Linked DNA regions of Magnetofaba australis IT-1. The protein of the gene in region 2 interacts with the protein of the main gene of each other region in a pairwise test. Links are inferred from orthologs where the notes say so. Each region holds a gene or a part of one and is shown on either strand. Other genes may lie near its edges.

What was found. The genes of interacting proteins can lie anywhere in the genome.
Region 1: the proteins of secA (region 2) and secG interact in binary tests that used the Escherichia coli proteins (3 or more experiments, as listed by UniProt). The link is inferred for Magnetofaba australis IT-1 from one-to-one orthologs.
Region 3: the proteins of secA (region 2) and ybgC interact in binary tests that used the Escherichia coli proteins (3 or more experiments, as listed by UniProt). The link is inferred for Magnetofaba australis IT-1 from one-to-one orthologs.

Annotation. Positions count from the first base shown.
Region 1 is NZ_LVJN01000018.1:409,483-412,313, reverse strand. The notes cover bases 109-2,831. They hold secG (preprotein translocase subunit SecG), read right to left. Parts: upstream 1,804-2,831; coding sequence 1,414-1,803; downstream 109-1,413. Other genes in these bases: tpiA (triose-phosphate isomerase), read right to left, coding at 1,903-2,682; MAIT1_RS07955 (C-GCAxxG-C-C family protein), read left to right, coding at 521-1,000; MAIT1_RS07960 (hypothetical protein), read right to left, coding at 109-168. Outside these bases: more of MAIT1_RS07960, read right to left, coding at 1-108. UniProt on the Escherichia coli protein: Subunit of the protein translocation channel SecYEG. Overexpression of some hybrid proteins has been thought to jam the protein secretion apparatus resulting in cell death; while this may be true it also results in FtsH-mediated degradation of SecY.
Region 2 is NZ_LVJN01000020.1:339,696-348,077, reverse strand. Bases 5,133-8,382 are described here. They hold secA (preprotein translocase subunit SecA), read right to left. Parts: upstream 8,039-8,382; coding sequence 5,333-8,038; downstream 5,133-5,332. Other genes in these bases: MAIT1_RS13730 (glutamate-5-semialdehyde dehydrogenase), read left to right, coding at 8,345-8,382. Outside these bases: MAIT1_RS22060 (tetratricopeptide repeat protein), read left to right, coding at 1-1,320; MAIT1_RS13745 (tetratricopeptide repeat protein), read left to right, coding at 1,466-3,286; MAIT1_RS13740 (glycosyltransferase family protein), read right to left, coding at 3,290-4,579. UniProt on the Escherichia coli protein: Required for protein export, interacts with the SecYEG preprotein conducting channel.
Region 3 is NZ_LVJN01000020.1:493,498-496,594, forward strand. What follows is about bases 109-3,097. They hold ybgC (tol-pal system-associated acyl-CoA thioesterase), read right to left. Parts: upstream 1,819-3,097; coding sequence 1,399-1,818; downstream 109-1,398. Other genes in these bases: tolR (protein TolR), read right to left, coding at 109-391; tolQ (protein TolQ), read right to left, coding at 688-1,383; ruvB (Holliday junction branch migration DNA helicase RuvB), read right to left, coding at 1,815-2,849; MAIT1_RS14450 (hypothetical protein), read right to left, coding at 2,996-3,097. Also shown: more of tolR, read right to left, coding at 1-108.

The DNA of each region.
Region 1 (2,831 bases), on a different replicon or contig from region 2:
CAACTCCAAGCGCTTCTCATAGATTTTCAACAGTTCGCCAGTCTCGAGCACATCATGCCCGGAGGGGTCCTGTTTGACGCTGACGCTGCCGTCATTGACCTGTTTCCACAACGTGACCAAGTCCACGCCGGTCAACTCAGAGGCTTCGGCAAGAGTATGACGTCCCATGGTTTCACTCCATTGAATGCGATTCGGTCGAGCAGCTGACTCAAGAAGGATTATCGCCGCTTCGGGAACCCTGTTAGCGCATTGGCGCTCAAAACATATAGACCATAAGCTTGCAATTGACATGCCTGTTTACATTCGTAACGCTTATATTTACAAAATTGACATTTTGCGTGATTCGCAGTATAAAAATTCAGCATAGAAATATAATACATTCTCTATAAAATCATTTGGTTGCAGAAAATTATCCTATTCAGCAGCGGCAGTCGCCTGTGGGATTTCTTGGAGACTGCAGTGAAATCTGATAGGTTAGGATTTATATTCCTTCCTATCAATTACAATCACAGGGTGTGTCATGAGTGGATGCCCATGTTGCAATCCTGATGAAGAAGTCAGCTCCCTGGCGCAAGCAGCCGAGGAGCTGGCTCTCTCCTTAGCGAAATCAGGATACTGTTGTTCAGAAGCGATCTTGTTGGCCGCTGGCCGCGTCATGCGCCCCAATGATACCGATCCCCCTTATCAAATGGCGACCGGATTGTGTGGCGGGATGGGCGGCAGACAGGCCACTTGTGGAATCTTCACTGGCGGCGCGCTGGCGATTGCACACATGTGCGACGAACCGACTGTGAGTGGTGATCGCAAGAAACGGGTCAAGAGCGTCTCAGAGGCTTTCCAGCGTCGTTTGCAGGAGCATACCGGCGGCATCAATCAATGCGATGCCTTGCTGGAGGATTTTGGCGTGATTCGTAATATCGGCAAGCGACAGTGCCGAAAACTGACCGGGGAAGCCACCCGTATCCTGGTTGAAACGCTGCGTCACCACGACGTCAAATAGTCGACGCCACAAGACAGAGAATCCCTCAGCAAACAAAAACGCCTGCCGCAAATGCGACGCGTACGTACGTTACGTCGTACGTCGTACGTACGTACGTACGTACGTACGTACGTACGTACGTACGTACGTACGTACGTACGATCGTCGTCGTACGTCGTCGTCGTCGTCGTACGTCGACGTACGTCGTACGTACGTACGTACGTACGTACGTACGTACGTACGTACGTACGTACGTCGTACGTACGTACGTACGTACGTACGTACGTACGTACGTACGTACGTACGTACGTACGTACTACTACTAGTACTACTACTACTACTACTACGTACGACGACACACGACGACACACGACACGNNGNNGGCAGGCGTTTTTGTTTGCTGAGGTCAACTTCGTAAGCGGCGTTAAAGCGACTTAGTCGCCCACAGGCACCGGCTTAGCGCCACTCGACTCCGCCATAGGCTCCGCCTGTTTGGCGGGAATGGGCGCGACGTCCGCTGAGGGATCAGCCGCTGTGGGCGCATCTGCAGGCTGTTCGACAGCGACGCCTTGATCCATCACTGAGACGCCTGCGCCCTCTTGGGTGGTAAAAAACGCCAGCGTCAGACTAGTGAGCATGAACAGCCCCGCCAGACCCGCAGTCAGTTTGCCCAAAAAGCTGCCGGAACCCTGAGCGCCAAAAACATTCTGTGAGCTGCCGCCAAATGCTGCGCCCATATCCGCGCCGCTACCTTTTTGCAACAACACCACGCCAATCAGAGCCAGGGCCGCCAGGACGTGAATGGCGGTAATAATCAGAGACATGGAACGCCTAAATCCTTACAGAGTGGGTGAACAGAGCAACAGCTGGCGCTGCTCTGGCTTGCTCAATGACACGCAATAAACAGTGCGCGCGCTGATCGCTCAGTTGGGCAAAGAATCGACTATAGCCAAAAAGTCATTGGCGTTCAAGGCTGCTCCACCGATGAGGCCGCCGTCGATATCGGTTTGCGCCAGCAGCTCTTTGGCGTTGCCGGGCTTCATGGAGCCGCCATAGAGGATGCGGATCTTACCGGCGGTGGCGTCACCCAACGCTTTGGCCAGTTGCGCGCGGATGTGCGCGTGCACCTCCTGCGCCTGTTCCGTGGTGGCGACCTTACCGGTGCCGATGGCCCATACCGGTTCATAGGCGATCACCAGCGTTTGACGCTTGGAGTCCGTCTCCGGCAGGCTGGGCAGCATGGCGTTAACCTGACGGTCGATCACCTCCAGGGTTTTGCCCGCTTCGCGCTCTTCCAGGGTTTCGCCCACACACACAATGGGGGTAAGGCCATCGCGGTACGCCGAGGCGGTCTTGGCGGCCACCACTTCGTCTGTTTCGCCATAATATGAACGACGCTCAGAGTGCCCCAGAATCACATAGCGGCAGCCCACATTGCGCAGCATCAAACCGGAGACTTCTCCGGTATAGGCGCCGCTGGACTCCACCGCCATATCCTGGGCGCCCAACTTCAACGAAGATTCGCCCAACTGCTGATGCAGCGCCGACAAAGCGGTGAACGGCGGACAGATCAGCACTTCGCAAACCACCCGCTTCTCTTCGCGCTCGGTCAACCCGGTTTGGATCGCGCCCGCCAACTCCTGGGCGGTCTCCAACAGGCCATTCATTTTCCAGTTACCCGCAATTAGCGTCCGACGTCCCATGGAACGGCCCCCCGTTAGTGATCAGCAAGTGTCTGAGTCAACACGATTTGGATCGACATTGAGATCCGATTTCCAGATGCGCCCAAAAAAGCTGGCCTACATCTTCCCCAGCTGGGAAACACATGCACTCACGACGGGAGTGATTCTGA
Region 2 (8,382 bases):
ATCGCGATTCTCGCCCTATGTCTGCCTGCGCCCGCGCATGCGCAGAGCAGCGAAGCGGATCAGCTGGTCGCCCAGGGCAAGCAGCTCCTCGCTCAACGCAAACTGATGTGGCCGCCAGGCAAGAGCGCCTACAGCATCCTCAAGCGCGCGCTGGAGTTGGAGCCCAATCATGTGGAGGCGCGGCGGGCCATGGCGGCCATCGCCCAACGCTACATGACGCTGGCGCGGGAGGATCTGGAGGCCGGACGGCGCAAGCAGGCGGCCTCGCGTCTCTACCGGGCGCGTAAGGTGGTGGACAAAGGCTATGGCGATGCGGCGCTGCTGGCGCAGTTGGAGGCGCGACTGCAGAAATCAACCCACACGCGCAAGAGGCGTCCGACGCCACAGCGCGTCGCCGCAAAACCGCCATCCGCCTCGAATTCCGCCAAATCAGAGCCCCCTGCCGTTCAGCCAGACCCGGCTTCCGCCCAAACAGCCGACGCCGACACTCCGGCTCCGACCAGAGCGCCACGCGCCATCGCTTCGTCTGCATCGACATCAGGCAAGGCGACGCCTCCAGGCGACAAACCAGCCCGGTCCAAGCCAAAACCCGCCATTGCGCAGCCTGTTGCAGCCCCCGCCCAGTCGCGGAGCGTCGCCGACGAGCCGGACTCCCCATCTTCAAAAAAACCGCCCGGTGCAGCCAAGATCGCCGCTGCGCCACAACAACTGGCCGAAACTCCGGACAAGCCGCCCGCCCCTGGCCCGATGCTCCATGCCGACATCGCCCCCAGGGCGCGCATGCGTCCGCAACAACCGGCGGTGGATGACCCCACGCCATCCACGCCAGCCGCATCCGCCGAGTTGGAACCCCTGCTTCTCTCCAAGGCGGAGATCTTCGCCGCGATCAATCGCGGCGATCTGCACACTGCGGCGCAGGGGTTCTACTACTACGCCATCGCCGGGGTGGCGGATGCGCAATATAATTTTGGCGTGATGTTCGATACCGGTAAAGGTCGGCCCCAGGACTACGCCCAGGCGTTCAAGTGGTATCGTCGCGCGGCCCTGCAAGGGCATGCGCGGGCGCAGACCAATCTGGGCACGCTGTATGACAGCGGCGCCGGGACGCACCAGGATTATATCAAAGCAGCCAAGTGGTATCGGCTGGCCGCCGAGCAGGGGTTGGCGGTGGCGCAATACAATCTGGGCGCGATGTATGAGAACGGCCAGGGCGTTGCGCGCGATCCCAAAAAGGCGCGCCATTGGTATGAGAAAGCCGCCGGACAGGGCCTGGGCCCGGCGCGCAAGGCGTTGGGCCTGGCTGACGTCGAGCCGGAATAACCCCGCCCCGCCGGGCTACTCTGTCGTCGCCCCCAGCGCCCGCGTGATGCCTCCGGTTGCGGCTTTTCGCTGTACAGCGTTGCAATCTCTCAACTATTCTCGTTACTGGTGAGTTTCCTACCCAGCACAGCAGGAGATGAAAGTTGTGGAGAGTCTGAAATCACTCCTGGCGGGATTACAGCCCTATGGCGGCCCAATTTTGATCTGGCTTCAGGACAACTGGATTGGCGCGCTGGCCGTCGCCATTCCCGTGGGGTTGTTCGTCAATTGGCTCTCGTCCAAGTGGTTCTCCTCGGACAAACCGACAAAGTTCACCCACAAATCCCACAGCGGCAACGTGCAACACACGGAAAACATGGCGCAGGGCGACCAATCCAATACCCATGTGACCGACCACAGCACTGCGCAAGGCGATATCACACACAATGGAGACCGCATTAATGGCGACAAGGTGGTTGTAAATAACACCTTTAGCGCAGAAACCATTGACGAAGTGAAGAAGGCAGGCTTGGCCGAAGCCGCAATCCACAACTTCTCCAAGCGTTTGGATATCCAGCAAGTCCCCCCCTATGAGTGGGACGCCATGCTGCGTGAGTTTGCCGAGCGCTATCTGAGATTGCAGGCGGAGTTGGATCAACTCAAAACCAACGATGCAGAAGTGGGGGCGCTCAAGGAGAAGGCGCAAGCATTCATGGCGGAAGGCCAATGGGTCGAAGCAGATGCCGCATTACAAGAGGCCAAAACCCTGGCTTGCGTGACTGCCCTGAAGCAAAAGCAACAAGCCGATGAGGGGCTGCGCACCGCCGCGCAACTGGCCAAGGCTCAAGCAAATGCACGTCTATCTCAATTGGATTATGCCGGAGCGCTCGACGCCTTGCAGGAGGCGGTGGAGTTGATGCCGCCAGGGCGGGATCGTGAATGGGAGCTTGAGCGCGCTGATCTACTGTTTGCCTTAGGCAGAGCAACAGGCGAGATGGGGAATTTTGCAGGTTCAGAAAATTACCACATCAAGTCAATGGAATTGCGGAACAAATATGACGCCTCTATCAATGAAAAGGTAAAATCCATACTTAGCTTGGCCTCAAGTGTTGAACATCAAGGACGCGTCACAGATAGCGAGAAACTGTACTTACAGGGTATAGAATTACTGAATATTTCAGAAAACGCCGACAAAAATCTCCTCTCAATAGCAACGGCTAACCTAGCAGGTTTATATAGCGACCAAGGGGACTTTGTTCAGGCTGAGAAGTTATTCATAAAGTCACTTGAAATAACTAAATCCTTACCTCATAAAAATCCATCTGATCTAGGCCGGATCATGAACAATATAGCACAAATGTATATTGTCCAAGAGCGTCTTCCTGAAGCAGAGTCTATTCTTCAGTCCATTGTAAATGAGTTTGAAGTTACCAAAAACCTTATGCATCCCACATTCGGGATAGTATTATCTAATCTTGCCAGCGTTCATAAGCTACAAGGGAATTTTAAAGCCGCGAGAGCCCTATATGAGCGTGATCTAGAAATTGTAGCTAATGCCTATGGAAGGGCTCACCCTGGTTACGCAAAAACATTAAACAATATGGGGTCACTTTGCTGGGAAGAGAAGGAGTTTCAGGAGGCTGAATCATTTTTTCAACAATCTATCGAAATATACGAAAATTTACTAGGACATGAACATCCAGACTTGGCCATGTCTTTACAAAATCTAGGTGGTGTGTATTTTTCACAAAAGAAAGAAAATCACGGGGAGGCATTAATTAAACGCGCCTCTGAGATCATGCTGGCCAAACTGCCCGAGAGCCCCAATACCGCCACTGTGTTAAAAAATCACGCCCAAGTCCTGGACGCCCTGAACCGCCCCCAAGAGGCCCAACAGCAGCGAGACTTGGCGGCGGAAGTGATGCGCCGCCACGAGGCGCGCAACGCTGAAAAGACTACACCCACCGTGGCGGAGGCGACAGAGTAACCCCTACCCCTCGCCGGTGCTCTCCGCGTCGGCCACCTCTTCTAGCAGAGCGGCCAGTTGGCGGGTGAGGCGGCGGCGTTCGTACTGGGCGGCCTTTTGCGGGTCCGGGGCGCTGGCTTGGCCGTCGCGCAGTTGCGCGATGAAGGCGGGCAGCGCGTCCACCATGGCGTCGGTGTGGTGCAGGGGGATGATCTCCCGCCCACCGCAATCGCGCAGCAGATTGGCCGCATCGCCGGTGGGATCGGCCAGAGCCAACACCGGACGCCCCAGACGCAGATATTCAAACAATTTGGCCGGAATCAGGTGGTGGAAGTTGGCCCCCTGGAACAGCATTAAACCGTCGGCCAGGGCCATCTCCCGCAGCGCCTCCTCGTAGGGAATTCCCGGCAGCACCTCCACCATATCCGCCACATGGTTGGCCACCGCCAGTTGGCGCAGGTAATCCTCCTCCTGGGAGCCGCGAAAACGCACGCGCAGGGTCTCCGGCCCCACCATGCCGTAGTGACGCAGCTTGCCCAGGGCCTCGAAGAAGCTCACCGGGTCGCGCTCCTCGTGGCCGGGATAGAGTCCGCCGCTGTGCAGCAGGGTCACCGGGCCGTCGATCTGCGCATTGGCCGGACGTTGGGGGAGCGTGGCGAAATCCGCCTCGTCATAGCCGTTGGCGATGACGGCGAAGTGCTCCGGCGGATTCACCGGGTAGCGGTTTTCATACAGCTTTTGAATGCCGGGGGTGGTGATCACGGCGCGACTGCACGAAGCCATGTGACGCGCCTCCAGCAACACGTGTTGGTCGTGGCGGGCGCGGTCGGCGGGGAAGGTGTTGGTCCACTGGGCGTCGCGGAAGTCGGCGATCCACGGCAGGCCGGTGAGGCCGCTCAGGGTGTGGGCGATCATGTGGCAACTGGCGATGGGGTATGTGGCCCAGATCACTTCGGGTTTGTGTTGTTTGATCAGTTGCAGGCCGCGGCGGATGGCGAAGGGGCGCCAGGTGGCCCAGCGGTCGGGGCTGGCGAGAAAGCCGGGGTAGCGTCCCAGAATCGACAGATGGCGTTTGGCGTCCCACGCCTGCGGGCGGGCCACGGGGGCGTCTTTGGGGATTTCGCCCAGTTGGGTGGTCCCGGTCTGTTCGTAGGCGCGGGGGTGGGCGGAAAGAATGATGGGATCCCAACCCCAATCGGGCAGGTAGCGACTGAATTTGAGGGCGCGTTGGGCGCCGCTGTAGCCTTGGGCGGGGGGTAGTGGAAGGCGATCATCAGCACGCGGCGGCGTGTGTCCATGACTGGCGACTCCCAAGCCCACTCTATCTGGATGCGGCGACCAAAGGTTGCGCGCGCACGGAGTAAAACTAATCGAGGTCCAGGAGGGCGTCCCTCCTGGCGGGTCCAGGGCGGCGCCCTGGCGGATCATTAAGGCGGAGCCTTAATATCTAACTTTTTTAAATTGCGCCCCCTTTTCAAAAGCAAAATCGCAGATTTTGCTGGGGCGCTTCCTGACTCAATTTGCTCTGGCAAATTGAGAGAGGGGTCTGGGGAGAGATCTCCCTAGCATGCCGCCGAAGGCGGCGGTCTTGGGCTGGCGACCAACTCTCCCGGATGCGGCAATCTTGGGCTCGCTCCCTCACTCCACCAAAGACGATGGTCTTGGGCGCGCTCCGATCTTCGTTAGTTGCTACAAGGGCAGACTACCCTAACCCCAGCGCTTTCCCGCACACACTTTTTGGCTTTCCCGAGTCCACAGCCCTAGAGCATTCGCTCCTGTCGGCTACGCCGACATATCGCTCACCGCCGTTTCCCGTTTTCCCCCGTGCTGGCTCAACCCTTCCAGCTTCTCTTCCAAATCCTGACTGGCTCAACCTTTTCTCAAGGGGGAAACGGCTGAAAGCTTAAAGATATTGGGGCGCTGCCCCAAACCCCGCCAGGGCGCCGCCCTGGACCCGCTTAAGGGGCGCAGCCCCTTAAGAATCCCGCCTCCGGCCAGCCGGAGGCCAATAGTCAGCGCCAGCTCAAGCTGCGTCACGCAAACACTTTTACTCCGCGTAGATCAGGCCTACGCCAGCTTGCCGTGGCAATGCTTGTACTTCTTGCCCGACCCACACGGACACGGATCGTTGCGCCCAATCTTATCGCCCTCACGCCGATACGGCGTATGCGCCGCATCCTGCTCCGGCTGCGGCGCCGACTCCCCCGCATAAGACTCAGCGTCCGCATGGATCATGTTCATCTCTTGCTGCCGCTGCGCCGCCAACTCCGCCTCACGCGCCTCAACCTCATCCGGCTGCTGCACCTCCACCTTGGCCAGGAACTCAATGGCGTCCATCTTAATGCGGTCCAGCAAGCCCTCAAACAGCTCAAACGCCTCGCGCTTGTACTCGTTCAACGGATCCTTCTGCGCATAACCCCGCAAGTGAATCCCCTCTTTCAAGTGGTCCATGTTGAGCAGATGCTCCTTCCACAGACCATCAAGCAGTTGCAGCAGGATCGATTTTTCCAGATAACGCATCAACGGCGCCGTCAAACGCTCCTCACGCGCCGCGCAATAGGCGTTCAGAGCCTCCTTGGCGCGCTCATGGGCCACCGCGCTGGTGACGCCCTCTTCATGCTTCCAGCTCTCGGCGTCCACCACCACGCCAAATTGATGCTGCACCGCGTCGCTAAAGGCCTTGGCGTCCCACTCCTCCGGGTAGATCTCCTCGTTGAGATGCTGCTCAACCAGGTCCGCCAAAATCTCCTCGCGAATCTCCTGGATGTAGGCCTGAATGTCCTCCGCCTCCATCAGCTCCTTGCGCTGCTCGTAGATCACCTTGCGCTGCTCGTTCATCACATCGTCGAACTTGAGCAGGTTCTTGCGGATATCGAAGTTGCGCCCCTCCACCTTCTTCTGCGCCGACTCCACCGCCTTGTTGATCCACGGATGGATGATCGCCTCCCCCTCCTCCAGACCAAATTTCTGCAGCATGGCGTCCATGCGATCGGAGCCGAAGATGCGCATCAGATCGTCCTGCAGCGACAGGTAGAAGGTGGACGAACCCGGGTCGCCCTGACGCCCGGAACGGCCACGCAACTGGTTGTCGATGCGGCGGGATTCGTGGCGCTCAGAGCCGATGATGTGCAGACCGCCCGCCGCCAGCACCTCGGCCTTCTCGGCGGCGCACTCGGCGCGAATCTGCGCTTCCAGCTCGGCGCGCTTCTCTTCCGGCGTGTCGGGCTTGATCTCATTTTTGATGCGCATGTCGGGGTTACCGCCCAACTGGATGTCGGTGCCGCGACCGGCCATGTTGGTGGCGATGGTCACCGCGCCCTTGCGACCCGCCTGGGCCACGATCTCCGCTTCGCGCTCGTGCTGCTTGGCGTTGAGGATTTCGTGCTTGATCTTGCGCTGCTTGAGGAATTTGGAGACCACCTCGGACATCTCGATGGAGACCGTGCCCACCAGCACCGGCTGCCCCTTGGCGTTGCGCTCGACGATATCTTCCGCCACCGCATTGAGCTTCTCCTGCAGGGTGCGGAACACCACATCGTCGTTATCGATGCGCACCATGGGCCGGTTGGTGGGGCAGATCACCACATCCAGATTATAGGTGCTGGAAAACTCCGACGCTTCGGTGTCGGCGGTGCCGGTCATGCCCGACAGTTTGTTGTAGAGACGGAACAGATTCTGGAAGGTGATGGAGGCCAGGGTTTGCGATTCATTCTGAATCATCACCTGCTCTTTGGCCTCCAGCGCCTGGTGCAGGCCGTCGGAGTAGCGACGACCGGGCATCATGCGGCCGGTGAACTCGTCGATGATCACCACTTCGCCATCTTTGACGATGTAGTCCTTGTCATTTTCGAACAGCGCATGGGCGCGCAACGCCTGGTTGACGTGGTGCACCATCTCCATGTTGCCCAGGTCATACAGATCGCCGTTGGTCAGCAGACCCGCCTCTTTGAGCAGAACCTCAATGGCCTCGTTGCCCTCTTCGGTGAAGGTCACCGTGCGCGCCTTCTCATCCACCGTGTAGTGGGTCTCGCGCTCCAGTTTGGGGATCACCGCGTTGACCTGATAGTACTTGTCGGTGTTGTCCTCGGTGGGACCGGAGATGATCAACGGCGTGCGCGCTTCGTCAATGAGGATGGAGTCCACCTCGTCGACGATGGCGTAGTTCAGCGGGCGCTGCACCATCTCCTCTAAGGAGAACTTCATGTTGTCGCGCAGGTAGTCGAAACCAAATTCGTTATTGGTGCCGTAGGTGATGTCGCAGGCGTAGGCCTCTTTGCGCTGGGCGTCGTCCAGCCCATGCACGATCACCCCGGTGGTGAGCCCCATGAAGCCGTAGAGCTTGCCCATCCACTCGGCGTCGCGTTTGGCCAGGTAGTCGTTCACCGTCACCAGATGCGCGCCGCGTCCGGCCAGCGCGTTGAGGTAGAGCGGCAGCGTGGCCACCAGCGTCTTACCCTCACCGGTCTTCATCTCGGTGATCTTGCCCTGGTGCAGCACCATGCCGCCCACCAACTGCACATCGTAGTGGCGCATGCCCAAGGCCCGCACGCCGCCTTCGCGCACCGCGGCAAACGCCTCGGGCAGCAGCGCGTCCAGCTCCTCGCCATTGTCCAGACGTTGGCGGAACTGGGCGGTGAGACCCTTCAGCTCTTCGTCGGAGAGCTTCTGCATCTGCGGCTCAAGCGCGTTGATCTGATCCACCAGCGGATTGAGGGATTTCAGATAGCGGTCGTTGGCGGAGCCGAAAATCTTGCGGGCGATAGCCTGAAACATGTCGTATTCCTGAAATGAACGAGTCGGGGGCCTGGGGAAACCGGCAAAGCGGTTCGCGCGCGCGGCCCGCCATACGGATGCGATTGCGCTGGAAGCGAGATTTGTACCACATTCGGCCCAATCAACGCCATCCCTGCTCGGCTTGAAACGGTCTGCGGCGCCGTTTCTGTTGGCCTGCGGTGAAATTTCATGCAGGAGACTGGACGAATCAACCCATTCGCGGCATCCTTGCACCAATTGAATTTTTGCATCCGCCCGGTTGCAAAAATTCAATTCACAACCCTATCAGCAAGTTGAAGAGCACACATGAGTGAAGCGGCGCAATTAATCGAACAGATCGGCAA
Region 3 (3,097 bases), 150 kb from region 2 along the record:
TGCCCGCTGCGTGCAGACGCCCCATCACCTCCATCACCGATCCATAGGCGGCGTTGCGATCGCCGCGCACGAAGATCTGGATATTGGGGTTCTGGTCGCGGATGGCGCGCACTTTGGTCACCATCTCATCCATGGTGACGGGCTGCGTCTCAATGGCGGGGGCGCCATTGGCGGTGACCGAGATCACCAGCGGCTCCGCTTGGGACGGCAGCGGGTCGGAGCTGGTTCCGGGGAGATTGACCTCCACCCCTTGGGTGAGCAGCGGCGCGGTGACCATAAAGATGATCAGCAGCACTAGCATGATATCCACCAGCGGAGTGACGTTGATTTCGCTCATGGGGCGTTCGGGACGTTGTCCCAAGCCGCCGCCCATGCCGACGTTCATGCCCATTGTGACGCTCCCTTGCGTGACAGGCGTATGGTTCGATGCGCGTGATGTCTCTTACTGGACGTTGAACGCGCGAAAGCCGAATAAAGCACGGCTGCCAAATTAACGAGGGTCCAGGGAAATCGGATTTGTCCCGATTGGCCTGGCGGGTCGAGGGCAGAGCCCTCGTGGGTGCAGGGCAAAGCCCTGCCGGGTCACGGGCAGAGCCCGTGTGGGTCCAGGGCGGCGCCCTGGTGGGGTTTGGGGCGAAGCCCCAATATCTCCAATCGTCCAATCAGTTCAACGATTGCCCAAAAAGATCATCCAGCCTTGCGGCGGGAGGAGGCGCGGCGCTCCAGGATGTTGAGGAACTCGGCGCCGAAGTTGTCCATTTTGCTGTGCAGTCGGCGCAATTCGGCGGAGAACTTGTTGTAGGCGATCACCGCCGGGATGGCGGCCACCAGACCCATGGCGGTGGCGATGAGGGCTTCGGCGATGCCCGGGGCGACCATGGCCAGAGTGGTGGTCTTGGCGCCAGCCAGACCCATGAAGGCGTTCATGATGCCCCACACGGTGCCGAACAGACCCACGAAGGGGCTGGTGGCGCCGACGGTGGCCAGGAAGGTCAAGCCGCTCTCGAGCCGCTCCACTTCGCGATTGAGCGCCACGGTCATGGCGCGACGCACATTGGAGACCAGATCGCCCTCGTCATGGGGCGTATCGCCGCTCTCCCAGCGCTTCCATTCGCGAAAGCCGGAGGTGAACATCACCACGATGGGACTGTCGGGCCACTCGTCATTGGCGGTTTGGAACAGCTGCGCCACCGAGCCGCCGCTCCAGAAGCGCTCTTCGAACTGCGACGACTCCTTGCGAATACGGCGATAGCGGCGCCATTTGTCGAAGATGTAGGCCCACGAGACCACCGAGGCGATCAGCAGCGCCAGCATCACCAGTTTCACCACCGGACCAGCCTGAATAACCAGCGTCCAGGCGCTATGATTCAATTGTGCGTCCATGATTCCTGCGTCGCCTCATTCAAAGAGTTGTTGCAAAACTTGCGCGGGGATGCGGATGGGCTTGAACTCTTCGCCCACGCAGGCGATGCGCGCGGTGGCGGCGATCAACCGCGCGCCGTCCCGTTCGATGGTTTGCTCCAGCTCGAAGCTGGCTTGCCTGCGACGGCGGATTGACACCGTCACCGTCAAAAGGTCGTCGAGTCGCGCCGGGCTGATGAAATCCACCGCCATATGGGTCACCACAAAGCGGGCCCCGGTTGCGGCGAACAGCGCTTCCTGTTCCAAACCGGCGCTGCGCAGCCACTCGGTGCGGGTGCGCTCAAGAAAGTTCAGATATTGGCTGTGGTAGACCACGCCACCGGCGTCGGTGTCTTCGTAGTAGACCCGAATGGGCCATTCGAAGCGCTCGATGTTATTGATTTTACAATCGCTCAAAGCAATCGTCCTTGTGCGCCGCCGGGGACGCTAATGCGCAAATGATCAAACGCGCGCGCGGTGGCTTTGCGTCCGCGCGGGGTGCGATCGAGCATGCCTTCCTTGACCAGATAGGGCTCGATCACATCTTCAATGGTGTTGCGATCTTCGCCGATGGCTGCGGCCAGGGTATCCAGGCCGGTGGGGCCGCCGTCGAACTTTTCAATCAAGACGCCAAGCAAGCGCCGGTCCATATTGTCCAGACCGAAGGCGTCCACCTCCAATTGGGTCAGCGCCGCGTCGGCCAGGGCGTGGTCGATAATGCCGCCGCCCTGGATCTGGGCGAAGTCGCGCACGCGGCGCAGCAGGCGGTTGGCGATGCGCGGGGTGCCGCGGGAGCGTCGCGCCAGTTCATACGCTCCGGCGGGCTCCATGGGGATGCCGAGGATGGACGCAGAACGTGAAACGATGATGGCGAGCTCTTCCGGCGTATAAAACTCCATGCGCGCGAGGATGCCGAAGCGGTCGCGCAGGGGGCCGGTGAGCATGCCGGCGCGGGTGGTGGCGCCGAGCAGGGTAAAGCGGGGCAGATCGATCTTCACCGAGCGCGCCGAGGGGCCTTCGCCGATGATGATATCCAGTTGGTAGTCCTCCATGGCCGGGTAGAGGATCTCCTCCACGGCGGGGGAGAGGCGGTGGATTTCGTCCACAAAGAGGACGTCGCCGGGGTTGAGATTGGTCAACAGCGCGGCCAGATCGCCCGCTTTTTCGATGACGGGGCCGGAGGTGGCGCGCAGGCCGACGCCCATTTCGATGGCGACGATTTGCGCCAGGGTGGTTTTGCCCAGGCCGGGGGGGCCGTGTAGCAGCATGTGATCCAACGCTTCGCCGCGGGCGCGGGCGGCATCGAGGAACACTTGCAGGTTGCCTTTGAGCTGTTGCTGGCCGATGAACTCTTGCAGCGCGCGGGGGCGCAGGCTGACTTCTTGGCGGGATTCGCCGAGTTCGGCTTCACTGGAGATCAGGCGTGGGTCTGAGAGGTCTTCGTCCATGAATCCCGTGTCTCGTTAGGATGTGCAAAATGTTTGCGTGACGCTGTTGGAGCGAGCGCTGACTATTGGCCGCCGACTGGTCGGCGGCGGGATTCTTAAGGGTCTGTGACCCTTAAGCGGGTCCAGGGCGGAGCCCTGGCGGATTATTAAGGCGGAGCCTTAATATCTAATTTTTTGAAATCGCGCCCCTTTTCAAAGAAAAATTGCGCAGCAATTTTGTGGGGCGCTTCCTGACTCAATTTGCTCCG